3 regions of the Alistipes sp. ZOR0009 genome follow, and region 1 is predicted to be linked to each of the others. Evidence: riboswitches for the same ligand, from Rfam matches in the RefSeq annotation. Region 1 holds a riboswitch; each other region holds the start of a gene.
What was found. A riboswitch is a leader RNA that binds a small molecule or an ion and turns the genes downstream of it on or off. The one in region 1 is predicted to bind thiamine pyrophosphate.
Positions count from the first base shown of each region.

Region 2: another riboswitch for thiamine pyrophosphate. It lies ahead of L990_RS02850 (TonB-dependent receptor); the one in region 1 lies ahead of L990_RS11815 (sulfide-dependent adenosine diphosphate thiazole synthase).
Region 3: another riboswitch for thiamine pyrophosphate. It lies ahead of L990_RS06765 (class I SAM-dependent DNA methyltransferase); the one in region 1 lies ahead of L990_RS11815 (sulfide-dependent adenosine diphosphate thiazole synthase).

Region 1 is NZ_JTLD01000037.1:5,787-16,772, reverse strand. Features, by position in the region: gene thiC (phosphomethylpyrimidine synthase ThiC) at 1-868, opposite strand, end outside; gene thiE (thiamine phosphate synthase) at 942-1,565, opposite strand; gene L990_RS11815 (sulfide-dependent adenosine diphosphate thiazole synthase) at 1,568-2,335, opposite strand; TPP riboswitch at 2,394-2,488, opposite strand; gene L990_RS19285 (BACON domain-containing protein) at 2,824-4,422, opposite strand; gene L990_RS11805 (helix-turn-helix transcriptional regulator) at 6,054-6,797, shown strand; gene L990_RS11800 (helix-turn-helix transcriptional regulator) at 6,805-7,536, shown strand; gene L990_RS11795 (AMP-binding protein) at 7,736-9,361, opposite strand; gene L990_RS11790 (MFS transporter) at 9,536-10,714, opposite strand.
Region 2 is NZ_JTLD01000009.1:5,166-16,151, forward strand. Features, by position in the region: gene L990_RS02815 (DUF2628 domain-containing protein) at 20-505, opposite strand; gene L990_RS02820 (DUF4920 domain-containing protein) at 565-1,095, opposite strand; gene L990_RS19050 (energy transducer TonB) at 1,157-1,894, opposite strand; gene L990_RS02830 (hypothetical protein) at 2,141-2,989, opposite strand; gene L990_RS02835 (hypothetical protein) at 3,052-3,483, opposite strand; gene L990_RS02840 (DUF2007 domain-containing protein) at 3,503-3,883, opposite strand; gene L990_RS02845 (alpha/beta hydrolase family protein) at 3,967-4,884, opposite strand; TPP riboswitch at 5,247-5,342, shown strand; gene L990_RS02850 (TonB-dependent receptor) at 5,415-7,862, shown strand; gene pnuC (nicotinamide riboside transporter PnuC) at 7,926-8,531, shown strand; gene L990_RS02860 (thiamine diphosphokinase) at 8,525-9,166, shown strand; gene L990_RS02865 (hypothetical protein) at 9,217-9,678, opposite strand; gene panB (3-methyl-2-oxobutanoate hydroxymethyltransferase) at 9,905-10,720, shown strand; gene L990_RS02875 (RluA family pseudouridine synthase) at 10,724-10,986, shown strand, end outside.
Region 3 is NZ_JTLD01000020.1:28,177-39,162, reverse strand. Features, by position in the region: gene L990_RS06775 (sulfatase family protein) at 1-752, shown strand, start outside; gene L990_RS19170 (GAF domain-containing protein) at 816-3,179, opposite strand; TPP riboswitch at 3,435-3,526, shown strand; gene L990_RS06765 (class I SAM-dependent DNA methyltransferase) at 3,595-4,302, shown strand; gene thiM (hydroxyethylthiazole kinase) at 4,308-5,117, shown strand; gene thiE (thiamine phosphate synthase) at 5,201-5,833, shown strand; gene thiL (thiamine-phosphate kinase) at 5,932-6,930, shown strand; gene thiD (bifunctional hydroxymethylpyrimidine kinase/phosphomethylpyrimidine kinase) at 6,956-7,762, shown strand; gene L990_RS06740 (TenA family protein) at 7,765-8,418, shown strand; gene L990_RS20605 (DUF4139 domain-containing protein) at 8,506-8,697, shown strand; gene L990_RS06735 (hypothetical protein) at 8,756-9,439, opposite strand; gene L990_RS06730 (response regulator transcription factor) at 9,764-10,444, opposite strand; gene L990_RS06725 (FtsB family cell division protein) at 10,597-10,953, opposite strand.

The sequences.
Region 1 (10,986 bases):
GTGCGTTGTTGCAGAGCCTTTTCATTATTTTCATGTTCATCTCTATTTGGTTTAGGGGAACATGTCCAGGCCCTTCTACCATAACCTGTACGCCTGCGGCTCTGGCTCTATCAACCAGTTCGCCCAGAATTAGCAGTTCGGCAATCTGTCCGCGGTCGGTGGCGTCGTCTCCACAGCCAGGTCGGAATCCATCGCCAAGGCTTATGGTTACATCGTACTGGCGGCATACTTTAAGTATGCGGTCGTACTGCTCGTAAAGAGGATTTTCTTTGCCATTATCCTTCATCCATCTTTTTAAAATGGAGCCGCCTCGGCTTACAACACCACAGGTACGATCGTGATTTTGGAGGAAGGAAACCGAAGTTTGGGTTATTCCGCAATGTAGCGTCATAAAGTCGACTCCCGCTTTGGCTTGATACTCAATTTCGGCGAAGAGCTCTTCTGGATCAAGGTCGGCGATTGCTCCGCCACGGGCAAGTAGCCGCGTTGCTACGCTGTATATGGGTACCGTACCTACCATAATGGGCGATTTACCAATGATGGTATTTAGCGTATGGTGAAGGTCGCCGCCAGTAGAGAGATCCATTACAGAATCGGCACCATATTTTACCGAAACATCCAGCTTTTCGAGCTCCTCATCTAGCGAGCAGTGGCGATCGGAGGTGCCAATGTTGGCGTTCACCTTGATGCTGATACCTGCACCTACGCCTTTGGCGTCGAACTGGTGGTTGATGTTTTTGGGTATAACGATATGTCCTTGGGCAACCTCGTGGCAAAGCCAGGTGGGGTCTACCTTTTCGTAGGCTGCTACAGTTTTCATTTCGGGGGTTACAATACCCGCCTTGGCATATTCTAGCTGTGTTATCATTTATTCTCGTCTTTTTAGTTTGGGGAAGGCTATAAAGCTTCACATTGTAGTGCTACTGTCCTCATCATGCCTTTTAAGGGTTTAGCTTACGCTGAATTTCGGATAGCCTAAGCTGTAGCTCGCTGGTGCTGGTTGCCGACATAAAGTGGCGAACCAACGACACGTTGGTAGCACCCGCTTTTACAACCTCGTGGATATTTTCGGGAAATATTCCACCAATTGCCACAACGGGAACAGAGGCAACTCCAAGTACCTGCTTCAGCAGCTCGGTTCCGACTGGCTTATCCGGATTGGCCTTTGCGTTGGTTGGGTATATTGGTCCAAATCCTATATAGGCTGGAGCGTGTTTCATTGCCTCCTGAGCCTGCTGCATGGAGTGGGTGGAGAGTCCAATTTTCATATCACCAACAATCTTTCGGGCATCATCAATAGGAATATCATCCTGACCAAGATGCAGGAAGTCGGCACGGCATAGCTCAGCAATATCGGGACGATCGTTGATGACAAGCTGCGTATTTGTTCCCGCAGTAATTGCCCGTAAGTCGCGGGCAACGCGTAGCAGCTCGGCGTCGGACAAATGCTTTTCGCGCAGCTGAAGCATTGTAATACCGCTAGCCACACACTGCTCGGCAATAGCCTTATAGCTAAGGGTGGGCTTTGTTATAATAACGTAAAGCCCTATTTTGCTAGGAGTCATGGCTACTTTATAGAAGCAAGGATATCTTCGGCAACCTTTTTCCCAGAAAGGAGCATCCCCCCGAATATTGGGCCCATGCGGTAGCTGCCGCTTACTCCATTAGAAGCCATTCCGGAAACAAATAGTCCAGGATAAATTTCTTTGGTGTTCTCTATGGTGGTACGTTCGGCCTCTTCTACGGCGAGCGAACGCTCTCCCATAACTTTACCAGTATCGGTGTTTAGTACAATTCCGTTTTTGCGTTCGAGCGTGCGGGCTATCTCACAATCGTGTCCGGTGGCGTCGATAACTGCTTTAGACATGATAACAAGAGGGTCGACGTGCATACGTTCGCGGTGTACGGGTGCCCAGTTTATCACCAATCCGCTAACGCGGTTGTTATGGAAAACAACATCCTCTATGGAGGTGCAGTTAAAGATGGTGGCTCCAACTCGGGAAGCATGGTAGGTGAGGGCAGCAGTGGCGTGTACCGAATCAACAGTGTAGTATCCTTCCTGGTACTTTACGTGGTTTATTCCAAATTCCTTTAAAACGCCAATAGCATCTTCTTGAACGACAATTTCATTAAACATCATAGCTCCACCCCACATACCGCCTCCGGGGGCAAGCTTGCGTTCGAAAAGGGCAACTCGAGCACCTCCTTGAGCAAGGAAGTAGGCTGCTACAAGTCCAGAGGGACCTCCTCCAACAATGGCGACATCGACAGAAAGATTTTCTTTAAGCTTTCGGAAATAGGAATCAATAATTCCTGCAGAAACAATTTGCTCCATAATAGTAGGTTTAAAATTATGAATAAGCCGGAATGCGGAGCATGGCATTGCAAAAATGGACGAATGTCCTACACTTCCCTACGCAGGTATTATCCTGATCAGGTTAAAGGGTATAATCTCAGCCTGTAATGTTAGGCACCCCTAGCTTATTTGCAGGTAAAGGTACACTTCTTTGCCTATCGTGCAAGCTTGTTTTATATGTTTAGGGGCAGCATCTTCCTTTTTTCGGGGATATGCTTCTGTAAAAATAGAAGGCAGCTACCAAGTAGCTGCCTTTGTTAGGATATGATTTGAGTAAAGAATCGCTATTGCCTTTGTGCGGAGTAAAAGGAAGAAAGATCACCCGATGCTTTTTGCTCTTAGCACATTGTAGAGTGGTGGTGTGGTGAAAAAACAAGGGGGATTGAATAAACACCGTCTACAGTATGCTGCTATGGCACGGATGATCTTTCTTTATGGCTTTTAATCTATTTAAGTAGCTATTGCTGCTATTTTAATGGTAGTACCACTCCGTTTTGTTGTAGGGTAATTAGGTTATATTTCTCCCATTCGTCCCAATGAGAATTTTGTTGAAGCTTAGAAGGAACTATACCTGAGAGTTTATTTAACTTAAGACCTAGACGTTGCAATTGGGGGAGGTTTCCTATAGAGTTCGGGATGGAGCCTGTTAGGTTATTATTTTGCAGGTAAAGCATTGCAAGGCTCGATCCTTTAAAAGATGGGATAGTTCCCTCTAGCTTATTTCCGGAAAGTAGCAGGTTGGTTAGCAGCTCTAGGTTGATTAGCTCTGTAGGGATAGTTCCTGTTAGCTTATTCTCATCAAGGATAAGCTCCATTAGATGCTTGCACCTAGCTAACGAAGTTGGGATTGTTCCCTCCAGATTGTTGTACGGCATTTTGAAAAATGTCAAAAGGGTTAGCTTGCTCCAGTCTTCTGGTATTTTACCGGTGAGCTCGTTATGGCCAAGCTGGATTTCCCAAAGCTGGTTTAGCTCTGTTAGCTCGTTTGGAATGGTTCCTTTTAGACCATTATTCCAAAGGTTGATAACAACAACTCTGTCGTCTTTTATTTTGACGCCGTGGTAGGTGCTGATGGGCTTGCTTAAGTCCCATTTTTCTTTCCATTGTTCACCTCCCGCCGACTTATAAAGGGCAGCTAGCGCTAAGCTATCCTTTACTCTTAACGGATTAACCTTAGGTCGGCCTGCTTGGTATACTTTAATGGAAAGGTTGCCAAGTTCCTTATCGCCAGTAAAGGCAATAACCTTTAGTGTTGCAGACCGAGCTGCTTCATTATCGTATTTCGCAATGGTAATATTTACCTTTGCGTTGCCATCTCCTTGCTTTGTTGAAAGAGTGATCCATTGAGGGATGTCTCCTGCCACTCTCCAAGAGGTATTTGCGTTGATAGCTACGATTTTGTTACCTCCGTTGCTGTCTGTTTCAATATCGTTATCGGTGGCTTTGAACTCAAGGGGCTTGCCCTCCTGTTTTACATTGAGCGTTGCAACCTCTTTACCCGAAATAATCTGAAGCGAAGCGCTTCTTTCAACCCCAACAAGCGTACTCGGTAAAATTGTAATTTTAATACTCTCGGTGCCAGTACCTGCTGCTTTTGATATGGAAATCCAACTTTCGGTTGGCGTAGATACCTTCCAGCTTCTGGTACTCTTTATTGTAAGCTCCTCTTCGTGATTCTGAAAATCAACATAAATATTCTGCTTATCGATGGTGATTGACCTATCGCTTTTTTCTTGATTTACAGTAAATACTTTAGTTGTACTACCAGATTTAAAGCGAATAGTGGCGGTTCTACTTGTTTGCTCAAGGTTGTCTTCAACAGCAATCTCGACCTCTCCATTACCCTCTCCGCTAGTAGGCGATAGCTTAATCCAGGGAGCATCAGCTGTAGCCTCCCATTTCCCATTACACATAATGGCCAGCTTTTCCGAAGATTCGATAGGTAGAAACGAGGTGCTTTCTTTTGAGAGCTTAATAGAATCGAGCTGTTCGTTTTTTTTGCTACAGCTAAGCATGAAAAGTGTCTGTAGAAGCAATAGTACTAAAACGGTTTTCCGTAAGTTCATTTAAATTGGGCTTTGGTTATTAATTAGTAAACTGTAATGTGGTTATTGATGGAATTTCGGGGGAGTAACTGTCCTCTAAAGAACCTATAAACCTACGATATAGGCGCATACTGGGCTAAAGGCTGCAATCTTTAGCCATGATATGGTATAGTAAGTTCAATCGTAAAAACGACTATTCCTTCAGCACAAAACGTAGTATCCGAAAATAGGTGAGAAGAAACTCTCTGTAGATACTTTTATACTGTGGTGTTCTTTAGAAATCGACTAAAGCTTATCCTTTAGAAATCCCTTAACCAATATATTTATGAACAAAGTAGATGATTGTTCATGTTTGCGACAAAAGTATACAACAATGGCTAACGAACATTAAAACTACTGCTAACAAATATTAATATATGTAATACATAACGCAAGGTGTTTAGGTTGTGGCATTAAATGTTGGAGAAGTTGCTGAGTGTAGGTTTGGGGTTGAAGTAATATAGAATTCGTTATTTGAAGGTGTAGGCTTTAACTCTATAATAGAAAGAATATTAGCATGGATAGTGATTGGAGTGAGGGATGCAAGGATTAAGATGCGGTAGATGCTTGCTTTAAAAGGATAAGTATGCGTTGGGGGAGAGTTTTGAGCTTTGGAGTACGATAAAAAGAGGGGAGGCTATGTCGATTAAAAGATTTTAAAATGTATGTTGTTATACAAAATGAAAAGATACAGCATGGAGCTTTTATAAGGATCGTGTGAGGTTTTTGTTGTGAGTTAATATCTTTATAAATAAACAAATGCGTTTTATGAATAGATCCAGCTGTCGTTCAAATGTAAACAAAAGTATATTTAATGTTTTAAAATTCACAAACGATAAAGGTGTCATGTGTAGTTGATTGAACATGTTTTCTATATTTGCAAACAGTTAAAACAGTGGTTAAAGCATGTTTTACAGCGGCTCATTTTTAATCTTAGCAGGAGTCTTGTAAGAGATGATATTATTTAGAAGAAGAAAGTATAGGTTGACTTTAGCCTATATTTTGGTGCCGATTCTTACGAAACTAAGGCGTAAAGATTTAAAACAATTAGCAAGGTCTTGTTTTTATTTTAATCCGTCTAATACCCAAACCGCTAAATTGTTGCATACGGTATTGTAATTAGAGCGGTTGTTGAGGCGTTTTTTGGCCGAAGCTTGTTAATCGAAACAAATATATGGGGAATGTTTGTTTAGATCTCGGTGTTTAGTTTTATGGCTGTTTCTTCATTCTAAATTAACTCATTCTCATCTTGCATGATAAACTTGTTGACAATATGGCTAAAGAGGGTTATCTCTAGGATGTCAGTCTTCTGTTTATTAATCTTCTAGGATTTTTGTTTTTGGAGTATGCCGTTTTTCTTGCTTTGGATTGACTTAATGGTTCTTTGCATGGATAATAAGGTTTAGAGGTTTGTATATTTATGTTACCTGCTGGCAGAACCTAATAATATCAATCTTTTTTCATTCGATTGTAAGAAGTAGATATAGGTTCGCATGGGGGATGCCGGCCTGTTAGTGTAATATTATGAATTAGGAGGGCTTTACTATTAGTACGCTCTTGCAGTTTATTAACGTGTTGTTTGAATAGTTATTTAGCCCTATAAAATTTTTGTTATGGTTGGACGGTTGTCTTTTTTTTATGAGAACATGGAGTTTGGGGAGGGGCTTGATGAAGTGACGTATGAAAATCATGTCATAACATTTGCCACTTATGCAAAAATATCCGAAAGTACATTGTACTATGTGGATGAGTATTGTAGGAAGATCTTTATGGCTTCGTATAACCCTAAGATTAGCGACACTAAGTTTGAACGGGAGTTGGATTACGCTTTTTGGGTGGATCATTTGAATGAGGAGGGAATCGCGCTGCTGAATCAAATAAACAAGGCGGTTCACCATTTTTTGTCCGCTGATGGTAAAAATCTAGGCTGGAACTTTAACTTGACGTTTGGACTGTTTCTTAAGTTAGACAAGCATTTTCGGCAATTTACAATAGTGGGAATCCCTGTAGATTTTGTAGGCGATAAGCTTCGCAGCATGCTTTTTATTGTCAGGCCAGAGAAGGAGCATGACTTGCCTTTTTTGGTGATATCATATGGCAAAAATGAGAAAAACTTTAAGTATGATTTCAAAAATGAAAAGTTTCAAGAATTAAAGAAAGTAGAGCTAACGCCAACAGAACTACAAATAATCAACTATTCGGGCCAGGGCTTTAGTGAAGTGGAAATTTGCGAAAAGATGAATATATCAATGCCTGATCTGAAAAATATAAAGTATAAGCTGTTTATGCGGCTAAACGTAAAGAATATGCCTCAGGCTCTTTTTACAATTCACAAGTTGGGTCTTTTGGGAAAATAAAATAGATATGGATAAAGCAAAGGTTAAGCTAGGTTTTAATGATGATATTAAAAATATAGAGCGCCATATTTCGATAATGGCCCATTCAATAGGATTAAAATGTATGCTGTTGGACGCTTTGGCATGGGAATATTTTTTCTACTCTGATTCTTTTGTCCTTCTGACAGGATATAAACGGGAAGAGCTGCCTAGCAATACAGATGAAGCTATTCGGATGCTACTTGCAAGCGAGAATCAGGAAGATAAAATAGAGGAAAATCGTATTCGTTTTCAGACAATAGCCTCGTTAATCCAAGAAAAATCATTGAAAAGCATTGTTATAAACTCATCGTTTAAGCTTAGAACGAAGATGGGAATGCTAGTTAACGTAGACTGCGTATGCCATCCGTTATACTTTAATGTTGATGGTTTACCATGGGTGTATTTGTGCGTAATAAAGCCAGGTAGAAGGGAGAAGGTTCAGAAAACGACTATTTATATGTACGATGGGGATAAGCGGCAGATATACCTTCCGCTGAAGGAGAAGTTTGTCCCGTATGATAATACGGTCTTAAAGGAAGAGGAGCTTACCATTCTGCATTTTGCCACATTAGGCTACAACGAGCAAAAGATGGCGAAGATGCTAAACCAGAATATTACCTATATCAAGTACTATAAGAAGCGAATCTTCGCAAAGCTAAATGTTGAGAATATTACAGAAGCGGTTTATGTTGCGCTTCAATCAGGATTGTTAAAGTAGGACGAATTGAGGCGTAATAAACTTATGCCGATGAGGCTATTGCTTACTGCTTTGATTTCGTTTGCTTCTTTTAATTGGAGCAAAAATATACTCTCGATATACTATTATGCACAGGAACGAGGATGGTTTGCCGGCTAAAACTAACAAGGCGCCTCAAATTTCTATTTCGAAGCGCCTGTTAGCATTATTCCAGAAAAGACTACCAGTATAGGTATCTTTTTATTTTATGAGTTGGGGTTTTCTCAAATTGTACCTTTTGTTCTATCACAAGAGATATCTTAGAGAACTTGTTGACACGGGCATTTACATAGTCTTGTAGCTCCGCCTTCATCTTCTCGACCTTTTCGTTGAAGCTTCTGATGGCATCCTCCTTCATATGGTGGAACTGCTTCTCTAGTTCCTCATAGTTAAAGTGAACCATGGCAACAAGCTTACCCTTTTTTTCGACAACCAAGGATTCGACCACAAAAGAATACTCATTAATTACAGATTCGATCTCTTCGGGGTAGATGTTTTCGCCGCTTGGCCCTAGTATCATATTTTTTAGTCTACCTTTAATGTAGATAAATCCCTTTTTGTCGACAATGCCAAGGTCTCCTGTTTTAAACCAGCCATCTTCGGTGAAGGCTGCCTTGGTTTGCTCCTCGTCCTTATAGTAGCCCATCATAATATTGGGACCGCTGCATACAATTTCGCCTTCCCCCGTTTGAGGGTTTGGGTTGTCGATGCGGATAGATACACCATTAATGGCTGGACCTGTGGATTGAAAGGTTGCCATTTGAGGATTTGTGCCAGCCAGTAGCGGTGCCGTTTCGGTAAGCCCATAGCCAATGGCGATGGGGAACTTGGCTTCCATTAAAAACTTCTCTACAATAGGATCGAGCTTTGCTCCTCCGATGCCAAAGAAGCGAATACGTCCTCCGAAGGTTTCCATCAGTTTCTTCCCAGCAACTCTATTAAGCATTTTGCGAATAGGAGCAATTGAGTAGAGCATCTTTACAACCTTGCTTTGGGTAAACTTGGGAAGAATTTGCCCTTTGTATATCTTTTCGATAATTAGCGGAACGCTGAGCATTATGGTTGGTTGTACCTTTTTTAGAAGCGGAACCAATGTTGATGCTGCGGGTGGTTTCTCCATATACACAACCGAGGAGCCTCCGTAGAATGGAAGCAGCATTCCTAACGACGATTCGTAGGTATGGGAAAGGGGAAGTATGGAGAGAAAAACATCTTCGGGATAAACAGGCTGAAGGTCTGAGGCCATCATAACCTCGCTAGCCAAGTTCTTATGGCTAAGCATTACGCCTTTAGAACGGCCTGTTGTTCCTGATGTATATATGATAACCGCTAAGTCATCGGGCATAGGCGTAGCCTTTACCGTTGCGCTAGAAGTAACTTTTTCGCCTTTTACTAAGGATAGGTTGTCTATACTATAAATAGTTGAAAGCTTGCTTACCGCTTCTTCTTCGATCTTTGAACGTAGCCTGTCTGATACAAATATTGCTCGCGACTGCGAATGCTCTAGTATATTCGATATCTCGGCAGGAGAGAAGTCGGGTAGGATTGGTACAGCGATCATTCCTGCAGTGGTAATTGCAAAGTAGGCGATGTTCCAGTTTGGCATGTTTTGGCTAAGGATAGCAATCTTGTCGCCAGACGTAAGCCCTAAATCGCTCATCTGTGCTTGGATTACTTCTACTTTTGCACGAATATCGTTGTAAGTGTAGGTTTCGCCGTTGGTATACGAATACGCGGTGTTTCCTGCATAACGCATCGTGCTCTCTTCGAATAAATCCTTTAGCGAATTAATTGAAAATCTCAACATCAATTCAAAGTAAGAGTGCGGCAAATGTAGTAGAAAAACGTTCACCGCAGCGTTTCTTATTCCTTTATTGGCAAATATTATGCCTTTTTTTTATACGTGTTTTGTGTAAATAGTTGTAAATGTTTTGGATGTTGATGTATCGCATTACGTTAAATGATGTCATGAGGAGGTATGCTACTCGTAGGTTTTGTACTTAATAAAGTAGAAAAGGGTAACAAAATTGAAAAGAGAATAGAGAGCACCAGCTAGAAATAGCGCCTCTTTTAGTCCATATGCATCGATACACCATCCGTAGATTGGGCCCATTACGGCAAATATTATTCGGATTGTGAAATTTCGAATAGATAGAACCGTTGCTCTTACATCAGACTCTGTAATTCTATTTACATAATCCTTAAGAGTAGGGGTGGCTATGCCTCTGGCAATGTAGAATAGGAGCAAAATAGATAGGCCTGGTAACCATATTTTCAAAGCGAGCAGGATATAGGATAGGCTAAGTAGTATGGTAAAACCCGTTACGGTTGCTACAGGACCAAACCGTTTTTCTATTTTGAAGGCATAAATTGCGCTAATACCTACAACGAGATTTAAGATGGTCCAAACGATGCCAAACCATTGGATAGGCAGGTTGGCTTCGTTGAAGTAGGGTTGGGCAAACCAAGCCATTGTAAGCGTTGATGCTCCTGTGAATGAAGAGAAAAGGGTATTCCATTTCTGCTTAGGGTTGCTGTGCAGCGTTTCCTTTATAATTTTGAAAATGTCGGTCCAGTTTGGTTTCCGTTTTTGGGTTTTTAGAGGAGGCTCCTTTAGTAAGATGGATGATGGAATGGCAATAAACGCAACTGCAGCCTGTGCGTAGTACGGATATCTGATAGAATATATAGCTAGAAGTCCGCCAAGAATTCCGCCTAACGCTTCTGCGAAGTTTCCGATGGAGGTAGTTAGCCCTTCGTATCGGTTGTACTCCCGCTCTTTTTTTGCGTGAATGAGCGAGTCGTATAAAAGCGCAGAATCGGCACCGGATATCATGCTTTGACCAATGCCTAACGTAACCTCGGCCAATACAAAGCCCCAGAATCCATACGTGCAGCTATATATAAGGTATCCAAGAAATCCGAGTACGGCTCCAATGACCAAACTTTTTTTCCGTCCAATTACATCGGCTACATAACCAGATGGAATTTCCCAAGCAACTATCGAAATAGAGTAGATTGCTTGGAGGATGAACACCTCTTTCATGCTTAGCCCGTGCGCATTATAGAAAAGTACAACAATAGGCATAACCAGCATGAACCATTTGGCTATTTTAACTACATAAAGGTTGATGATGTTGTTGCGAAGGCTGAAATCCATTGAATAAATTTTGGACGAAGATAGCTATTGAGGGATAAATGCTCTCTGATTTTGGGCTGTTTTACTTTATAAAGACGGCTGTTTTGCATGGCTATTTTGGACGTTATTTGGGGAAGTTGACAAAAAAATGACGTTTTGATGGTAAAAAAGAGTTTTTTGATGGTGAAAAGTAGGTGTTGACAGGAAGATAACGGCATGTAATAATTTGTTTTGAAATTATTGGTTGCGCTTAAATTCGTTCGTGCCAATCTTAGTATGGCTTTATATCTGTT
Region 2 (10,986 bases), on a different contig from region 1:
TTTTGTTGGCTACAATTACCTATCCGGCAACCGATGCGGTTATGATGCTACAAATGATGCCTATCAAAATAAGTATTGTTACAATAAGGCTGTTAGTTCCTCCTTTTCTTTCTAGGGCTTGGTGTAGCAAGCTTTCGTCGCCCTCGAAATTTTGGGCTACCTCTCCAACTTTTTTTATGGCATGCTTAATGTACAGGTAGTTGGCCGTAAAACCGTAGGTAATTGCCAAACAAATATTGCATATAAGATCGATGCTTTTTATTTGGGCATCGTCATAAATGCCGTAGTACCCAACTATTTTCTCTTCGGTGATGCTTACTAATGTAATTAGCACAGAAATAAGGAATGCGTGTAGGTACATTTTGCGGTAGGCAAACCAGAATATGGAGAAAAGAAATGCGTGGAGGTTAAACGTAAATTTTTTACCCTGCTCGTACTGCTCCAGCTTGTTGGTGTAGTATTCTGTGGATGTTTTTACGAATGCTTCGAAGTGTTCTTGCTTCATTAGTGTGATAGTTTTCCTCTATTTTATGGATTGCAAAATTTACACTTTATTCTGTAGGCTTACTTTACCTCCTCTATCTTTTCGGCGGTAATCTTAACCAGCGATATGTAGCCCTTCTTCGAATTTTTCAGCTTTGCGCGCAGGTCGGCCGCCCCCTTTTGCGATATTTCGGCAGCCTTGCCCTTTTCTTGCTGCTTCTTTACCCATACAGAGTCGATGCACATCTTTTTGTCGATGCTACAGGCGAGAATCTGCCGCTTTTCGACCTGAGAGATGTAGGCTTCGTCTAACCGAGTTTCCGTTACCTTTCCGGTAACCCGCACGGTTTTTCCGTTCAGGTTGTAGCTTATTTTTCCCTCCTTGTCCTTTAGCGTAACCATGATTTCGCTCTTGTTGGGCGTTTCGATCTTCATTTTTTTTCCGTCGACACCGCAAATATGGGTAACCTTGCCCGTTACCTCTACCTTTTTTCCAGCTAGCTTGTCGATGCCGCTAATGAGATCGTCGGCGTTTACCTTTTTTGTTTGCGCTATCGCATCTATTCCCATTAGGCAAAAAAATGCCAGCACTAGGGCTATCTGTTTTTTCATAGGTTGGTGGGTTTTATTCCTATTGCATGTGTAAAAGGATGGTTGTTTGTTTAGTACAGTCCTAGTTCAATTGAAATTTAATGGGAATGGCAAATGATATATCCGCTTTTTTCCCTTCTACATACCCAGCTTCCCAAAATATGGACGATTCATTAACTACTCGAATGGCCTCATTATCTAATAAATCGCTGTGAGTATTGGAATATACAACCTTCGCATTACAAACTCGTCCTTCCTTATTTATGGTAAAACGAACAAAAACAACGCCTTGTTTTTTATTTTGTAAAGCTTCTATTGGATATTCTAGCTTTAGTCTAATAAATGATTGTATTTTAGAACGATCTTCTCCATTAAATCTAGGGTATACTATTATAGGAAAGTATGATGTGTCTTTTCCGGTAGATGTATAGCATTTCCCTGTTACTACAGAATCTAACTTGTAGGTATCTTTTCGGCGTAAGGTTCCCGTAGAATCGTATCCGAATACCTCTCCATCTAACCTGTTTTCGTTATAGTTTAATTTGTATTTAATGGCACCATTTAGATAGTACTCTTTTGTTTCTCCATGCTTTATTTTATGATTATTCTTTTTGTAGTAGCCTTCTTCTAGCAAAATTTCATTGAGGTTGTATTTCTTTATTAGAATTGATTTGTCTCGAATGCTATCAGTGTAAATTTTGAGAAGGGAGGTTGCTTTTGCTTTTTGTGTTTTGATTCCATCATCGTCGATATACTCAATTTTTTGTGCAAAAGAGCTGATGGTAAATGCGCAAAGCATTAAGGTAATGATCTTCTTCATGTTTTCGATGTTATTGCACCCTTCGCAAATGCGCTGGTGCTGTTTTGTAGTTATGGATAGATATTTTCTTGTTTATAGCTTCGAAGGTAACCGTTTTTGTTCCAAAATTAGTCGTAGTTGAGCGAACATTTTTTTTACTGTGGGATGTTTTTTTAGAGTTGTTGCTTGCGTTTTGTTTAGTGATTGACTTTATACCTTACTCTAGCACAAATTATTTCGATGATGTATGGCGTGTCTATTTTAGCTTTAACGGGTTGGTTGCTTAGTTAATATGTACGCAAGTTTACCTGCTTTTAGATTTCTATTTTCTTCGCTTCCTGTTAAATCATACAAGTAAATAGTATCTCCTTTTATCTTAAATCCATACGTTTTTTCTTTTTTTGAATAGATGTTGAAGCATATCTGTTCGATGGTAGGCTTGTATGCCCCTAAGTAATCGGTAAAAATGTAGAATGTTTTAAATTGAGGATGCCCAACTACAATTCCATTGCTATTAAATGTGATTAATGTTTTGTTGTTGTATTTGTCTTGGACGATGTATTTCCCGTCAAGGATACTCTTGTTGGTGATTACTTGTATTCCCCAATCTAAGTCCTCATCTTGAGGCCTGTTGGCTATTTTGGTGAATTTTTTTGAGTCGAGTAAAAGGGAATTTTTGTCGTAGTGGTATAAAATTAGTTCGATTACTCCATTTTCTTGTTCGTAGCCGATTTCGTAGAAATTCTTCTCATCATCATAATCGGGGATGTTTGTTTTTAATCCTTTCCCACAGCATCCTTTAATAAAGAATAGGGTGAATAGCGTTCCTTCGTGGTTGTTTAGGCTTGCGCCTACTTCGATGCTATCTAGTAGGTTGTTCGTTTTTATGTGTAAGGCAGCATATCCGTCCAGTGTATGTGCCGATTTTATTGGAGATTTTGTTTTTTTTATTGAATTAACATAATCACGTGCAACCCATACTCCATTTATAATGGGACTATAGCGATGTTTTAAGCTGTCTATGTCGTTTTTTGTAGCTCTTTGCGCAAAAGTTCTTGTTGTATTTGCATTCCATATAAGGAGAACGATTGAAATTAATATTTTGAGAAGTTTCATTTATCCGTTTGTTGTTATTTGTTGATATCGATTATTTTATATGCGTTATTGGCTGTTTTTGCTTATCGGTGTGGTTCGCTTTTTTTTATGTGCTCCTTTATCAATGCTATCCTTTGCTCGTGATCGGCGGAGTTGGCTTCGTCTATCACCTTGATGTGCTCTAAAATTAGGAGCGCCCTGTGGAGGAGGGCGAGCTTGGTGTTACACTCCTGCTTAACGGCTATTTTTTCGAGCAGGGTGCTTAGCATAAGCAAGTTTTCGATGTCGAATCCTTTTATCTTCTCGATGTACTCTACTGCCTGGTCGTCGTTTTTTTGGATGAAGGCCCCGAGATCGAATTCGAGGTAGTATAAAAGGTCTTCGGCTGTTTGCCTATACAGCACCTCGGCTGTAGCACCCTTACGATGTGCACTGCCAGCTACTTTACTGGCAATCATTCTTACTATTGCTCCTGTTTTTTCTATTTCGCGGAGCATGTAATCCTTCTGTTCCATATTTTTTATCGAACTTAGGTTATACCGAAAGAAATATAACTGGGAGTATGATGGCCATTATTAAAATGGTGATAAGTATAATAAAGCGCAGCTCCACCGTTAGCGTTCCAATGAGCGGCAATCTTGATGTTTTTTTGTCGAACTCCGAAATGAAGGACGGGGTAGGTGTTGTTTCCTCCTTAATGTAGCCTGCTTCGAGCAGCGCCTGCATGGCTTGTTCTACGTCGGTTTCTTTTACCTGCACCTTTACGCCTCCAATGGCGTTGGAGTAAAAGTTATTTACCTGCGCAGTTAAATCGTCCTTAATTGTTACTTCAATTCCTTCCGACTCGAGCTTTGCTTTTGCTAGGTAGGCCTCTTGTGGGTAGGTAAACGATATTACAGTAATCCAATTTTCCATAGTTAGGGTTATTTTGGGGAAACTTGAGCCTGCCTTTGGATGGATTAAGCTCAAGTTCTGTTTTTCTTACCCTAAATATAGCACTATAAGTATTTATTGAGAAATTCTAGCACCTTTTTGTTGTAAACCTCGAAGTTTTGCATCGGTCCGTTCGCGCCTCCATGCTCCGCTTTAGGTACAATCCATATTTCTTTTTCTCCAGGTAGCATCGCTAGGATGGATTTGCTCATTGCAACAGGCGTTCTCTCATCTTTTTCGCCAACAATTAGCAATGTTGGCCTTTTGAAACGTGGTGCTAGCATAATTGGGTTTAATTCTTTAGGATAATCTGCTGGCACTATTAGCTGCCTGTTCTTATTTTTTGGCAGCGCGCGGATTATTGGCATCACCTCATCGAATGATGTCATAAGCGCTTGCCTTACAAAGCACTTTATGTCCGAATCCAGACTTGCCGCTGCCATTGATAGGTACGCTCCTGTCGACCATCCCATCAGCGCAATGCGTGTTGGATCAACCTCTGGCTGTTTTTTTACCATCTCAATCACCGATTTGTAGTCGGTAAGAAATTCGGTGTACACCATGTAGTCCTCGTTCATCTTCCACTCGTAGCTTTCGCCAAACCCGCGCCAGTCGAAGGTTACGACGTTGTATCCGTTGGCAATGTAGCTCCCGGCAAGCGCGTACTGCATCCAGCTCATGTTTGCGGCGTCGCCGTTACATATTATTATGGTTGGGCGCTTTCTTTTGTCGAGCAGTTTGTAGGTTCGTTTAGTAGGATTTTCCCACGCTTGCTCTTTTTCCTTGCTGCTTAGCGAATCTTGTGCCGGGTATAGCCATGTTTTTATTCTAAGCTTATCTGGAGTTGTAACATCTAGGTCGCGATATATCAGCCCTAGGTGTTCTGGATAAAACCGATATTTTCTATCGGGTTTTATGGCTATTGCGGTAGCCGAACAAAACAATAGTAGGATAGCGAGGCCTGCTGTAATTCTTTTTGTCATGGTTTTGTGTAGTTTAATGGGTAATGCTAAGTTTTAAAACGGTGTTGCTGCATATAATATTGCAATATCTTAGGATGATGCGCTTTTTACATGGTTATTGGTCCTAAATGTGGAATGGGTGTTTCGTCTATCAGTCTTGTTTCGACGTTTGATAGGTTTGCTCTTTAGCAAGTTTACGCGTATGTTTAAAATGCTTTCTACTAAATGGCTGTTGTTAGGGTGTTTGTTTACCATTATTTATATTGGCATTTAGTTTATGAATGCGATGTTGCTAAAAATCATTTGGATGTAAGTCTTGTTTTTGCATTTTAGTGCATGTCTAATTTATATCTCTTTATTAAAATATTTTACGTTACCTTTGCATCGACTAACGGGGGTGCCCTAATATTACGGGCTGAGATTATACCCTTTAACCTGATCCGGGTAGTGCCGGCGTAGGGAGTAAAGCGAACATATCTACATTTTATTTTCCCCCTTTTAATATTTACGGCGGTAGTCGTGCCGATGTTTAATTATTAAAAGATTTAATCATGCGCAAGTTAAGCGTAATCGTTACGCTGCTTTTGGTTTTTGCCGCTCTGGTAGGTTCGGCAGCCATTAAAGGCGGAAAAACAATCTCTGGAACAGTTGTTGGAGTAAAGGGAGAGCCTCTGGTTGGGGCTACCGTGCTAATCGAAGGTGTTGGTAAGGGAGCTACCACCAACGGTCGTGGGTTTTATCGCATTGGTGATGTAAAACCAGGTGTATATACCCTTCGATTTAGCTTTGTTGGCTATCAAACACAGCAGCTTCGTGTCGACATTAAGGAGAGTCAGGCTTTAAACGCGGTGCTAGAGGTGCAATCGGTTCTTGGCGACGAGGTGGTGGTATCCGCTACTCGTGCATCAAAGCGAACTCCAATGGCATTTACCGATCTTAAGGCTTACGAGATAAAAAGAAACAATACAGGAGGCGATGTTGCTCAAATATTTGAGCTAACACCCTCTTTTGTGGCCACCACCGAGAGCGGAATAGGTATCGGTAACACCGCATTTAGTATTCGTGGTACCGATGCAAGCCGCATCAACATTACCGTTGATGGTTTTCCCATTAACGACCCCGAGTCGCAGCAGGTTTTCTTTGTTAACATGCCCGACGTAACCTCTTCTGCTAGCAGCGTGCAAATTCAGCGTGGTGTTGGAACGTCAACCAACGGTGCAGGAGCATTTGGTGCTACCGTAAACTTCCAAACAGGCTCTGTTAGCAACGAACCTTATGCCGAGATTAACAACTACGTGGGTTCTTACAACTCGTGGCGCGGAAATTTTTTAGCGGGCACGGGATTAATTAACAACCGCTTCCGTTTTGACGCCCGCATCTCTCGTGCTAAGAGCGATGGCTATGTTGATAGGGCTACTTCTGACCATAAATCGGCTCAGGTGTCTGGTTCTTACTACGGCGATCGTAGTACGCTTAAGGCCACCATAATTTATGGAGAAGAGAAAACCGGAATTAGCTGGACGGGCGTTCCCAGCTCTATTATTGGTACAGACAGAACCTATAATCCTGCCGGATATTATAAGGATAAGAATTTCAACACCCACATTTACGGAAACGAAACCGATAACTACAAGCAATCGCACTATCTGCTTAACTACTCTCGTAAGTTGTCTGAAATATCAAGCCTGAATGTCGGTTTCTTTTTTACTCATGGCGAAGGATTTTACGAGAATTATAAGGATAGCTCAAAGGTTAAGAAGTACGGGTTGAAGCCTTACGATTACAATGGTAAAACATACAAGTACAACGATTTTGTTGTGCAAAAATGGTTGGATAACGACAATGTGGGATCAACAGCCTCCTTTGTTTTTACTCCAACGGCCAACTTGAACTTCACTTTAGGCGGTGCAGTTAGCCGATTTACCAATGATCATTTTGGAAAGATTAAATGGTCGGAGATTAACCAAGGTATTTTGCCCGATTACGAGTGGTATCGTAGCAAGTCAACCAAGGATGATGCCAATATTTACTTTAAAACGTCATGGCAGGTAACCGACAATCTAAACGTTTATGGCGATATTCAGCACCGCTACATTTACTACAAAATGAAGGGGCTTGACGACGATGTTGTTGATATTTCCCAAAGCCATACATTCAATTTTTGGAATCCTAAGATGGGGGTTTTTTATTCTCTTGATGAAAAAAACAGCATGTTCGCCTCTTTTTCGGTAGCCAATCGCGAACCAACTCGCACCGACTATACCGATAACTTTAAATCTGCCAATAAAATTACTTCAGAACGTCTTTTCGATTACGAACTTGGGTATAAATATGCAGGAAGTACAATAAATTTGGGTCTCAATGTTTACTATATGCACTATCGCGATCAGCTTGTTCTTACGGGTAAACTAAATGATGTGGGATATCCAATTCGCCAAAATGTTCCTACCAGTTATCGCCGTGGAGTTGAGTTAATGGCTGGCGTTAAGATTTTAGACAACCTAAGATGGGAGGGAAATTTGACGCTTAGCCAGAATAAAATTAAAGACTTCGTCTATTCCGTGGAGTTGTCTGATTTGAATCCAGATGGGACGTGGGTAAACTATGAGATTAAGGACTACCATTTGGGAACTACCCGCATTTCTTTTTCTCCTGATGTGATTGGTGCAAGCCAACTTACATTTGAGCCGTTCCGAAACTTTAATATTATACTCACCTCTAAGTATGTTGGACGTCAGTACTACGATAATTCGGAGAATGCAAGCAGAATGCTAAAGGCTTACTTTGTGAATAATCTAAAAGTTGGTTACGATTTCTCGGTTGCTGGAGTTAAAAATATAGGAGTTCAAGTTGGTGTAAATAACCTGTTGAATGAGAAGTATATTGCTAATGCTTGGGTTTATCGTGCTGAGTTCAGAAATGCGCCAGACTATATTGAGGACGGCTTATTCCCTCAAGCAGTGCGTAACTATTGGTGCCGCTTATCGCTACGCTTCTAAAATATTTCATCTTTAATATTACCGATACGCTTTTACATAGCGTATCGGTAAAATCTTATAGAAATGGTTAGTTGGATTGCTGAAAACTATGTGGAAGTTGTTGGTGCAGCCTTGGGGCTCATTTTTCTTTATCTGGAGATAAAGGAAAAGGTGTGGCTTTGGCCAGTGGGGTTGCTTTCGTCTATTTTTTATGTGGTAATCTTCTTCGAGGCAAAGTTTTATGCTGATATGGGATTACAGGTGTACTACGTTGTTATTAGTATTTATGGTTGGTATCGGTGGTGGCGAGGAGCTGGAGGTCATTCTCATAATAACCTGCCAATAGTTAATCTGAAATTTGGACTTGGGGTTAAGCTATTAGCCATAAACACCGCTTTATTCTTCGGAATTGCAGAAATCCTTAGGCGATTTACCGATTCTCCAATTCCCTATTGGGATGCGTTTACTACCTCTTTAAGCATTATTGCAACTTGGATGCTGGCAAAAAAAATCATTGAGCAGTGGTGGATTTGGGTAATTGCTAACTTTGTCTCGACGTGCTTATTTGTATGGAGGGGCTTATACCCATCGGTGGTGCTTTTCTTCTTTTACACGGTTATGGCGTTTGTAGGCTACTACTCGTGGCGTAAAACGTTACGCGTACAAAAAAAAGATGCTGAACAATGTTAAATTCTGATGTTACGGTGATTTTGGCCGATGGTGAGTTTCCTTCTCATCCAACGGCGCTTAATATTCTTCGCTTTTGTAGCAGAGTTATTTGCTGCGACGGGGCGGCTGCAAAGCTTGTTGCTAGCGGCATTCGGAACCCAGACTTTGTGGTTGGCGATTTAGATTCGATTGATCAAAACTTGGTTGAGGAGTTGAATGGTAAGGTTGTCCATTTTGAGACACAAGACACCAACGACCTAACGAAAGCGTTTGAATTTGCAATTGATAGCGGATATCAGGATATCGTTATTCTTGGAGCAACGGGATTGAGGGAAGATCATACCTTAGGCAATATCTCTTTGCTGATGAATTATGCTGAAAGGGCGAACGTTCGGATGTATACCAACTATGGTTTTTTTGTTGCGTTACGTAGTTCTTCTCGGATAGAAAGTGAAAAAGGACAGCAGGTGTCTGTGTTTTCGTTTACCCCCGATGTGCCAATATCCTATCAAGGGCTGAAATGGGATATTACCAATCGTCCGTTAAAAATGTGGTGGGAGGGTACTTTAAATGAATCTCTCGGCGACTATTTTACCATCGAGTTCGAAAATGCAAAGGTGGTTGTTTATCTTGCCTACATGGATGTGAAAAAATAAAGGATGAAGTTCTCTCCATCCTTTATGCTATTTGAAAGGTTGTGCTTGCGTTACGCCACTTCTGTATTGTAGCTTAAAATAAGCTTCGAATGGCGAGCGTACTCAACGTAAACTTTGTCGCCAGGATTAAATTCGTCCCAAGAACCGGTACTTAATAGTTGGAAACTGTGGTTGTTGAAAATTTTTGTTCCGTTAATTTCCATCACCAAGTTTTTCTTTTTGTTTAGCGATACTTTCTCTTTGATTATTGCAGTCCCAACTACCTTTATCCGCTCCTTCAAATCCCTCAATATTCCTACAAACTTGTAGGTAAATAGTATTGCCCATCCTATAAAGTTAATAGGCATTCCAAGTACAATTCCGCTCACACCAAAGGTGGTGTAGGATAAAACTAAAATTAAGGCGGCAGTTGAACCTGCATAAATCCAATACCGCTTAGTTAAACCTTTAATGTACCCACGGAGGATCTGTACTTCGCGCCCCGTTAGGCTGTCAAAGTTGTAAATAAGCATATAGATTAAAAGTTACAGGTGAAAAATTCTAATTCCAACGCGCTAAAAATATGAATTATTGTCAATAATCCGTTGCGTAATGACATTATTTATCTCTTTTTTTGAGATTGGAGTGGAGATTGGGTTCGTTTTCCATATTTATGGGGAATAAGCGTAAAATGTTAATTGAACTACTTACCTTTGCCCATTATTTACTTGCAAAGATTACTTAGCAAACCCAAAGTTTATGTCTGTAGAAAGCAACGTAAGGGTGGTTACCACTCATCGCCTTGCCGAAATGAAGGCAAAAGGCGAAAAGATCGCAATGTTAACCGCATACGATTACTCTATGGCTCGCATTCTTGATGCAGCAGGTATCGATGTGCTTTTAGTTGGAGATTCTGCGTCAAACGTAATGGCTGGGCACAAGTCTACGTTGCCAATTACGCTTGATCAAATGATATACCATGCGCAGTCGGTTGTTCGCGCCGTAAAGCGTGCCCTCGTAGTTGTCGACCTTCCATTTGGAACGTATCAAGGTAACTCAAAAGAGGCATTGGCGTCGGCCATTCGAATAATGAAGGAGAGCGAGGCTGATGCAGTAAAGCTTGAAGGCGGGGCTGAAGTTATAGAATCTGTACAGCGTATTCTATCTGCAGGGATTCCTGTGATGGGGCACTTGGGGCTTACACCTCAGTCTATTCATAAGTTTGGGACTTATACCGTTCGAGCTAAAGAGCAAGCAGAAGCAGAGAAGTTAGTGCAAGACGCACATCTACTAGAGGTGGCAGGCTGTTTTGCGGTTGTTCTCGAAAAGATTCCGGCTTCGTTGGGAACCAGAGTTGCCAGCGAGCTCAAAATTCCAATTATAGGAATTGGAGCCGGGAACGGTGTCGATGGGCAGGTGCTTGTTTCTCATGATATGATGGGAATAACGCATGAGTTCTCACCTCGTTTCCTTCGTCGCTACCTTAATTTGTACGACGAAATGAAGGAGGCCGTGGAGATGTACGTAAAAGATGTAAAAAGTTCAGATTTCCCTAACGATAAGGAGCAATATTAGCCAATGGCTTTCAATCCAAATAACATAATCTACGAGGACAATCATATCCTTGCTTACAATAAGCAGGTCGGAGATATCGTTCAGGGCGATAAAACAGGAGACCAGCCTTTGTCCGAAATTATTAAGGTATTTATAAAGGAGCGCGACGCTAAGCCTGGTAATGTTTTTTTGGGAGTTACCCATCGAATTGATAGGCCAACAACAGGTGTCGTTATTTTTGCCAAAACAAGTAAGGCTCTGGAGCGTATGAATGCGCTTTTTCGCGA
Region 3 (10,986 bases), on a different contig from region 1:
ACAACGCAAAATCCGACTCCGCCTTCTTTCTATACCTTGCGCTAACATCTCCACATACCCCATGGCTTCCCTCCGAAAAATTTCTTGGGAAATCAGGCGCTGGCGCCTACGGCGATTTTGTGATGATGACAGATGCTATGGTAAAGGAAATAGCAGAGGCCTGCAAAAAGCAAGGAATTGATGACAATACTATGATTATTTTCGCCTCCGACAACGGTTCCCATTGGCTTCCTAGCGACATTCAGCAGTATCAGCACGAAAGCAACCATGGAACATCGGGAATGAAAGGCGATGTTTGGGATGGAGGACACCGGATTCCCCTTATTGTTTACTGGCCCAATAGTACAAAAAAAGGAGCAAGCGTAGATAAAATCGTCTGCACAACCGACCTTTTTGCTACCTGTGCCCAGCTGCTTGGCAGCAAGCTATCCGACAATGAGGCTGAGGATAGCTTCTCCATACTTCCGCTTATAAGTTCGAAATTCCAAAGGAAAGAGCCGCACAGAACCTCAATCATACATCATGGCGTAAATGGAGATTTTGGAATAAGGGAGGGCAAGTGGAAGTATATCGACTGCAAAGGATCGGGTGGCTGGTCCTCTAAGGGTGTAGACAACGCCCCTGAAGCCCAGTTATACAACATAGAAGCCGATCCTCTTGAAAAAAACAACCTTATACTGCAGCATCCCAAAATAGCAAAGCGATTAAAGGCTTTGCTAGAAAAGCAAAAAGCAGATAACAAAAGCAGATAAATAAACAAATGAGGCCTATTCTAAATAGAATAGGCCTCATTTTATTGAAGAAAAATTAGCGCGCTAATTTTCTAACATCTTATAGATAGCAATAAGTCCAACCGATTCCCCTTTTGCATCAAGAACTGGGTGCTTGCTCTTTTCTACCTTTATTTTAGAACCATCTAGGTTGGTCAAGAATCCCTCCTGACGAACTATAGGTCTTTGGGTAGTCATCACCTCATTGTCCTCCTTCTCGATAGCCGATGCCGTTTCGTGAGAGAAGAGATCAAACGCCGTCTTTCCTTCTGCTTCCTCTACGCTATTAACCCTTAGCAGCGCACAAGCGGCATCGCTCACCCTTCCATAGCGGCCATCTCTATGCTTAAAGTAGATGCTCTCTGATGTAGAATGGAACAAGGCAGCAAACATTTGCTTATCAATCTGCGTAAGCTCAATGGCAGCACGTTGCTCCTCCTGAATACGCGACATCTCCTCCTGAGTAGATTGCAGCTCCTCCAAATTCTGGCGCATTTCTTCCTCCGCTGCAGCCATCTCTTCAGCCTGCACCTTCGTTCTTTCGAGCAGCTGAGCCGTATGATGGTTAACCCGCACGCTACGAATGGTGGCAGCAATACTTTCGCCTATCTTTTCAACAAACTGAAGCTTATAATCTGGAATTTCCTGTAAAGAGGCAAGTTCGAGTACCCCTAAAACCTCACCATCTACCTTCATTGGTACTAAAAGCAACGAGCGAGGTGGCGTATCTCCCAACCCCGACGTAATGGCTATGTAGTCTGTAGGAATTTCTAGCAAGTAGATAGACTCAGCCTCGGCATAGCAGCGACCAACCAGCCCTTCGCCAACAGCCATCTCCTTATCCACCATCTTACGACGATTGTAGGCAAAGCAGGCTGTCATTTCCAGCACCTTGCTCTCCTCGTTAAATACGAAAAGGGCACCTTGGTTAACATCGATATAACGAACTAGGCTCGAAAGCAAACGGGCAGAGAACTCCTTCATGTTGGAATCGCTCGCACGTAAAAGTTCGGCAAATTGCGCCATCCCCTCTGCTGCCCAGTGCGTAATAGCCTCCTGCTCCTGACGTTCCAATTCCAGATTCTTGCTTTTTAGTAGATTCTCCTTCATGGCCACCAAAGCAGCTGCCATATCATCGCCAGTTCTGTCAGCCAAGTCGACATCAAATTTTTCCTGTCCTATAGCAACAGCAAACTCAGCCGCCTCCTTTTGCGAATCTATCAGCGTATTTATAGAGCTAGCAATCTCGCCTAGTTCATCTTTATGATGCAATTCGACATAGTTAGAACCAAATATTTCGCCACGAGCTAACCGCTGTATGCTCCCATTGATCTCAATAATTGGCTTTACAACCTGAACCGCCATTTTCCTTACAACAACTAGCACTACCACCAGCATTATTACAGTAACCAACAGTAATAGTCCCAGCTTTAACCATATTAATGCATAGTAAACAGAAGTAGGTACCGATACCACAAATACCCATCGGGCATTTGTCTCGTCTAGTATCACAGGAAGAATAAACGACTGCATTCCATTATCCTTAATCTCGACACCTTGACCTTCTACCTCCCCTTTTTCACCGATAATGTCGCTAACAGTCTTGTACAAGAGCTTATTTTCCGATATGTACTTCATCCTCGAATCCGAAATCTCTGAAGAGTAAGAGGCCACCTCTCCGTTGGGTGCCAACAGGTACGCCACTGCATGAGGAGGAAGCTTAAAACTTTTTATCAGCTGGTTTATTTCCTCCAATGGAAGATCGACCCCAGCACTTCCTATAACTTTCCCATCATGCTCTACTGGAGCAGCCACTGAAATCACCTTAACAGATGAACCTCCATCGTTGTAGCTGCTTTCGTGAGGAATAGAAACAATAGCCTGCTTAAATTCCTCCGCTTTTCTCAAGTTTGCCTGCAGTTCTCCGTCGCCAATGCCTGCCATTTTCTGGCAAACAGCTGCTGGGCGAGTATAAGTCGACTGATAAAACAAGCGACCACCATCAACCCTACCTAGCTGAGCAGCATCAAAGCTGTAGTAGGCCGATTGGTAAAGCAAAATTCCTTTGTAATGATTAAGCCTTGTATTGTAGTTATACAAGCTACGCGATAAGTTCGAGTCAGCCGCCGCCGCGTTGGTATGCATCATGTAGTCGGTAGACATGCTCAGCGCACGAGCAACTCCGATAGCCCTATAGATACGAACTTTTAGTGCGTTAGAGCTCGACTGTGAGAATTCGCTCGCAGAGTTGGTAGTACTGCTAATCGCGTAATCCCAAAAAAGTATCGCAAAAAATAAAAATAACCCCATCAGCAACAGCGAGAGCCAAAAGCCGACTTTAAAAAGTACCCGCTTCTTCAACGACGTTTCCATGTCTTTGAAGAACTTCCAATCCCTATATTCCAACATGTTTTTTTTCCTAGATTAAGTCCGAAATTTAGGCGACAAAGATATCTTCTTCGCCTTCGGAATATTTACAATTTAACCATCTTTAAATTGCATTATACAAATCCAAAGCATACAAAATCTAACAAAGACAAACACCTGCTTCTATAAATCAACACAATAGTAATCCTCCGCAAATAACATTGTTATTAAACATATTCCTCCATCTATCAAAAAACGGAAAAGGAGACAAGGATTGCGCATTTCGGCTATCTTTGTAGAGACTGTTGGGGGTGTCCACTAGGGCTGAGATTATACCCCATGAACCTGATCTGTTTCATAACAGCGTAGGGAAACGGGATTTTTTGAAGACTTTTTCGTTAGATTCAATCTATTTCGCCGTTTCACATACGTGGAGCGGCTTTTTTATTTTATGACTATGGATAAAAGTAGCTTTGACCAGTATGCCAGCATGTACGATGCCTGGTTTTTAAACAACGAGCATGTTCTCTACTCCGAGCTAAAGCTGGTTGCCCACTTCCTCCGCAAGAATGCGGGCAACGTGCTATCGGTTGGATGCGGGAGTGGTCTTTTTGAGATGCTCCTCGAAAAAGAATATGGTATAGTGGTAAAAAATGGCATCGAGCCATCGACAGGAATGGCGGAGATTGCCCGCAAACGAGGAATGAACGTCGCCATAACCACCGCCGAAGATGCCCAATTTGGGATAGCCTGCTACGATACGATACTCTTTAACGGGACTCCCAGCTACATTACCGATTTGCAAGCCGCCTTCGATAAAGCCTATGCTGCTCTTAAGCCAAACGGCAGAATTGTGGTAATCGATGTTCCGAAGGAGAGCTCGTATGCGCTACTCTACAACCTCGCTAAAGCAGTCGAAACGTGGGATCACCCGCTGTTAAAAGGAGTACACCCGCAAGATCCATATCCAATAGAGTTTGTAAAGGTAGCCAACTGGCGCACCACCGCCGAAAAAGTCGAGATGCTCGAAAAAGCGGGCTTTGGGGAGATGCAGTTCGCCCAAACGCTTACCAAGCATCCAATCTACTCGAACAACATTACCGAAGAACCTCGTGAAGGATTTGACTGCGGAGACTACGTTGCCATAAGCGCCATCAAAAACTAAAAGATATGAACCAAAACAGAAACCTAGCCAACGATTTGGCACTTATCAGAGAGAAATCGCCGCTGGTACACAACATAACCAACTACGTGGTGATGAACAACACCGCCAATGCGCTGCTTGCCATTGGCGCCTCGCCTGTAATGGCCCATGCCACAAACGAGGTGGCCGACATGGTTAACATTGCATCATCGCTCGTTATCAACATGGGTACACTTAGCGACCCTTGGGTTGAAGCAATGGTGGCAGCAGGCCAAGCGGCCCACCAAAAAGGCATCCCTGTTATATTCGATCCAGTAGGAGTTGGCGCAACTCCCTACAGAACGGTGGTGGCCATGCAAATAGTAGAAAAGTGCAAGCCAACCATCATAAGAGGAAATGCGTCGGAAATTTTATGCCTTGCCAACGAAAATGCAACAACCAAGGGGGTTGATAGCACCAATACCTCGGCATCTGCGCTAGAGGCGGCCAAGAAGCTAGCCATTGCCACCAACTCGGTTGTCGCTATTAGCGGAGATATTGACTATATTACCAACGGTAAAACCGTTTACACGGTAAGCAACGGATCGCCACTGATGCCAAAAGTCACTGGAATGGGTTGTACCGCAACAGCCATAGTTGGGGCCTTTGCGGCAGTAAACAGCAATGCCCTGCTAGCAGCAACCAACGCCATGACCATAATGGGGGTTGTCGGCGAAATGGCCGCAATAAAATCGGCAGGACCAGCCTCAATGCAGGTAGCCTTTATTGATGGGCTATATAATATTGTAGGATTAGTGGCCGAACAGCGAGCAAAAGTGGAAATGCTACATGCATAAGGCTGTAGCCTCCACTCACTCTAATGCGTAGTTGGAAGAACTAACATCGAAATAGAAAAGATTAAATCAGAATATACGCAGATATGGTTGACTTAAGCCTATACTTGGTTACCGACCGTTCTCTATCGTACGGAAGAGACCTAGAATGGATTGTACTAGAGGCCGTAAAAGGGGGCGTAACAATGGTACAGCTAAGAGAAAAGGATTGCACAACGCGAGACTTCATTAAGCTGGCAGTACGTTTAAAACAAAAGTTAGAGCCCTACCGCGTACCTCTAATTATTAACGACCGAGCAGACGTTGCTTTGGCCGCTGATGCAGATGGGTTGCATATCGGACAAAGCGACATGCCCTACGAGATTGCCCGTAGGCTGCTCGGATACGATAAGATTATCGGGCTATCTGTCGAAAATATGGAGCAAGCGCGCCAGTCAAACCTGTTAGATGTAGACTACATCGGAATTTCGCCCGTGTTTGGAACGCAAACGAAGAAGGATATCGCGCATCCATTTGGCTTGGAGGGAGTAAAAGAAGTTGCCTCCTTTACCAACCATCCTACCGTTGCCATTGGAGGCGTAAATAGTAGCAATGCTGCAGATATTGTAAACGCAGGAGCCAATGGTATCGCGGTAGTCTCGGCAATATGCTCGGCTACATCGCCTAAAGATGCAGCCAAAGAGCTGATCGAAAAAATGAAGTTGAAAATTACAATCTGAAAATAGGTGTATTGCAATGAAAACGCAGCATTAAAAGAATCCACTTAAGGTAGACTTGCTACGCTAAACAGCAATATGCAAACCAATAAAGTAAGACGATGTTACTAAATAGTATAGGAGAGTTTGGCTTCATTGAAAGGTTCAAACCAATGTTCAGCCACCTACTAAATAGCGGGCAAACTGGAATTGGTGACGATTGTGCCATCATCCCCGTAAATGAAAAGGAAGAGTGGCTGGTTACTACCGATTTACTGGTAGAGGGTGTACACTTTCTGAAAGATGCCATTAGCCCTTACCAGCTGGGCGTAAAATCCATGGCCGTTAACCTTAGCGATATTGCTGCAATGGGAGGTACCCCTATAGGAGCCTTCCTATCCATTGCCATACCCAAAGATACCGAAGTAGAGTATCTCGACGAGCTGATGAAGGGAATCCATTCCGTTGCAGAAAGGTACAGCGTACCGTTGATGGGAGGCGACACCACAAAGTCGTTGCAGCACTTGGCCATCAACGTCTGCATTATTGGCAATTGCGAAAAGGGAAAAGCCAGACGTAGAGGAATGGCAAAGGTGGGTGATCTAATTTGCGTCAGCGGAAACCTTGGCGACTCAGCAGCGGGATTAGAAGCCGTACTAAATAAGTTTCCAAAAACGCCCGCAATTACAGCTTTGATAGACAAGCATCACACTCCCACTCCCCGAATAGAGGAAGGTGCGCTACTATCATCGTATGCCGGGGTACATGCCATGATGGATTTATCGGACGGTGTTGCCTCCGATCTTCCCCACATACTAAAGGCCTCGGGGTGCGGCGCCATTATAGAGGTTAGCCATCTCCCCATATCCGACGAGCTGCGAAGTGCGGCAGAGGAGTACGGATGGGACTGCCTTAGCATGGCAGCAGCAGGTGGCGAAGACTACGAATTGTTGTGTACCATAGCCCCTAGCGATTTTGACGCTGTAAACGAAGCCTTTAAATCGAACTTTAGCAAGGAGCTAAGCACCATCGGCTTCATAACTGGCGGAGCAAGTTGCATTAAATGGCTCGACAATGGAGAAGAATTTAACCTAGGCAATGTAGGCTTTCAGCATTTTTAAAAACAACTGAAACTGATACTATAAAATGGAATATAAGCGCGTACTTACCATAGCTGGTAGCGATCCAAGCGGAGGCGCCGGCATTCAAGCCGATCTTAAAACAATTTCGGCCTGCGGGTGCTTTGCCACTACGGCCATCACCGCTATTGTAGACGAAAATACGGTAGGCGTGTATGGAGTGCACCCAATACCAATTGAGTTTGTTAGAGGGCAGATAAAATCAGTGCTCGAAGATATTGGTACCAACGCCATTAAGATTGGCATGCTGCACTCCTCAGAATTAATTCGTGCGGTGATAGATAGCGTTGAGCCGTATGGTTTTTGCAACGTGGTGCTAGACCCTGTAATGGTCGCAACATCGGGAGATAAGTTGCTACAGGACGAAGCTATTGAAACGCTTCGTAACGAGCTGATTCCCCGTACAAGAATAATCACCCCAAACATCCCTGAAGCAGAAATACTTTTAGGGCAAAAAATAAAAGGACAAGGGGACCTTACAGAGTGTGCTCGGGCCCTTTCGCAGGAGAGAAAAGTATCCGTACTGCTAAAGGCCGGACACCTTACCGATAGCACACTAACCGATATCCTGTACAACGCAGAGACCGACGAAGTGCTGGAACTCACCTCCGAGCGAGTAGCCACCCGCAACACGCACGGGACTGGTTGCACCTTTTCGTCGGCAGTGGCCGCGTATTTGGCTCACAACCTATCCTTAAATGAGGCCGTAAGCAGAGCTAAAGAGTATATTAACACCGCCATAGTCCGCGGCGCCAAGTATGAAATAGGGAAAGGGCATGGTCCTGTACATCATTTTCACCGTTTTTGGGATTAACCATGAAAATACCTCCAGCAGGAAATTTCACTAAGCGGTGCTGGCAGCAAGCAGAGCCCATTTACCGCCGGCTTATAGCCTCCGATTTTATTGTTGGGCTGGCCAACGGCACGCTTGCTTCTAGCAGCTTTGGGCATTACCTCCAACAAGACGTTATTTACCTTAAACATGACAATGAAGCCTTCGCGCGACTTTCCCAGCGAGCAGAAACACAAGACGAACAAGCGTTTTTTGAGCAGATTGTTACCGACGGTATTGAAATGGAGCAAGTAATACGCACCACCTACCTTAATCATTATGGGCTGAAGGAAGCAAAAACGTTATCACCTGCCTTTGAACGCTACTGCAACTTTCTACATCAGAAAAGCAGCAACTCGCTATTTGGAGAGGCTGCGGCAGCACTGCTACCCTGCTTTTGGATATATGGAGCGGTAGGCATGCATGTGGTTGAGCATAACGTCCCCAACAATCCCTACCAGCTGTTTATTGACACGTATGCTGGCGACGAGTATAACGATTTCGTAACTCAGTATATAGCCATTGTAGAAAAGCATGGAGCCAAGGCTACCACGGAAGAGCAGCAGTTAATAGTAGATGCCTTTGTAGAAGGAACCCTACACGAACTCCGAGTTTTTGAAGAAGCAATTCAATTCTAGAAAAAATACCACAAAAGGGCTGCACGGACATGCGTCCCTTTTTGTCTGAAGAAGAATTAGAATAACAAAAGAAATGGAGTTGCTACAATTATTGCTATATTTCAAGTCTGGGCACTTAAAACAATAAAAGTTGAGGTGCTGGAGCAATCAGGGGCTAAAGCCGATACGGACTCAGGTAAATTGACGTGGAAATTACCACTCGCACCCAAAGAGAAAAAGATACTACAGCTGAGATATTCGGTAAAATATCCGCAAGGGAAAAAAGTAATTGTAGACTAATATAAAAGGAGAAATGGCATTACCATTTCTCCTTAGCATACGACCTATAGCTTTTGCCTTACTTTGCGGTTGTAAACGTATAACCAGCTACAGGGCGAACAGTAGAATAGATACTAGTAGTTACATTATAGGTAGTACCCCGTTTTAAGGTACCATTTATAGGAACGGTAGCAACACCTTCTGTTGGCCCGTTTTTAGGTATGTTAATGAGACCAACCTGAGCGCCAACCCCAAATGTAGCACCCTCTCGAACAATTAGGTATCCATCCCAACGACCAAAACCTTGAGGATTTGAATCGAACTTAAAGTAGCTGGTTACCTTATCAATTTCGTGAGAAATACCCTGACACATAGAAGAGTTAGCCATGAAAGCTTGTCCGTTGATGATAAGTACGGAAGTTACCACCTCGTAAACAGGATCGCTATAGAATGGACCATAGCATAAAACGTAGGTATTCTTGGTAAAATCTACCTTATCGCTACTTATCGTAAACTTACCGCTGCTCTTGCCATCCAGAAACTGCCTAACAACAGGAGCATCTTGCTCACTAATCTGATCCTTGTACAAGGAAACATATCCGCCATTTGCATCACCTGAGTTGGGGCGAGTCAACATAAACTCACAGCTTCCTGTTCCTGTAATTAGAACGTTAGAAATAGCCGTTCTCCAAGTCTCATTAACGCTTAAATACATTACATCTGGAACCATCAGTTGAGGTCTTGCCAAAGTATCTGTTGCCATAATATAAAATATTACATTACTCCTACTCGTAGGCTTTTCGGAATTCCGCCCTTGCTGCAAGCTGAGCAAAACAGCATCTTCAGCTAGAGACTGCCGCTAATACTACATCCCTAACCTTAAGAAAAAAGAAAGTTACGCCAGACAGAACGGCTAAAACAAGCGTAGTTTTGGGTAAAATCCAGACAGGGTTACCACCTATGGCTTACCAATATTAAAAGGATTTATACTCTTAAAACTCGTCAAAGCCAGCACAAACAGGAAGAATTCGTACTCAAAGTCCTTTTACCGAACAACTAGATGGTTACGCCTAAAAATCAAAAAAACTCAACGGTACGCGACAACAGAAGAAACCGTTACAATATGGTTCTGTACTCCAAACATTACAATGCCAGCCGTATTCTTGGAGGATGTTTTGATAAGAATCTTTTTCCGGTACCCCTCAACCGTGCGAGGGCTGATAGAAAGAATCGCTCCAATCTCGTCGGTAGTCTTTTCTTCGGCTATTAGCTTTATAATCTGAATTTCACGATCGGTAAGTTCGGAGTACCTCCTCCCCTTTCGGCTTTTCTGCTTAACCACCATTCGGTAATCGATATCAGGAATTCCGGCGCTAAAGCAAAACCCCTTTTGCATAACGGATCGAAGCACGACCTCCACCTGCTTTACATCCGAACTTTTCAGGATGATGGCGTTAATATGCTTAGCAAGCAAACGAGCGGCTATCGCCTCATTGTACCGATCTGCTAACGCAATAATTTTTAAATTCGGGATAAAAGAACGAGCCAGATCGACCATCGCAACCACATCTGCACCTGGAAGGTTAACATCTAACAAAACAAGATCCAACCTCGCGCTTTTGCTCATAACAAGATTCTGAAAGGAGGCGCTATCAGAAGCCTCTTCGATAGAAGCTGGATGAAAAACTTTATTAAGCAGCTCTGTCAATCCCAACCGAAAAAGAGGATACGCGTCAACTACTACAAATCGACAAAACTTTGAATTCATAAAACAGAAGATTACTTGGCAATAATCTATAAAGAGAAAAGCAGAAGATTTGTTATTGATAATATGGCAACAAATACTAATAAGTTTCTTTTTAACACAGTACAAAAAAAGGCGTTAGTTTTCTAACGCCTGACTACTATCTGCATATAAAACTACTTCACAATAAATATTTCCTCATCAGCCTGCTTCATAAGGTACTGCTCGCGCGCGTACTTTTCCAAGTTCTCATTGTTAGAGGTGAGTTCTTGGATTCGGGTACTATCTTCGGTGATTTTGGTTCTGTAGTAATCCATTTCATCCTTCATATCACCAATTTTAGAGGTATTCTCGAGCATATCTACCAAATTGTAACGATCAAAGAAGGTTAACCAAACCAAAAATACGACGATAGTAAGCGCATACTTATTCCTTAACACCACCAGCGCCTGCCTAAACGAGCGCACAATGGGATGACCTTTTAAAGAAGATCCTTTGGGTGGTTTCGCTTGCTGTTGTTCCTGTTCTTCCATTTTACCTAAGATTACGACAAAGATAGGCGAATC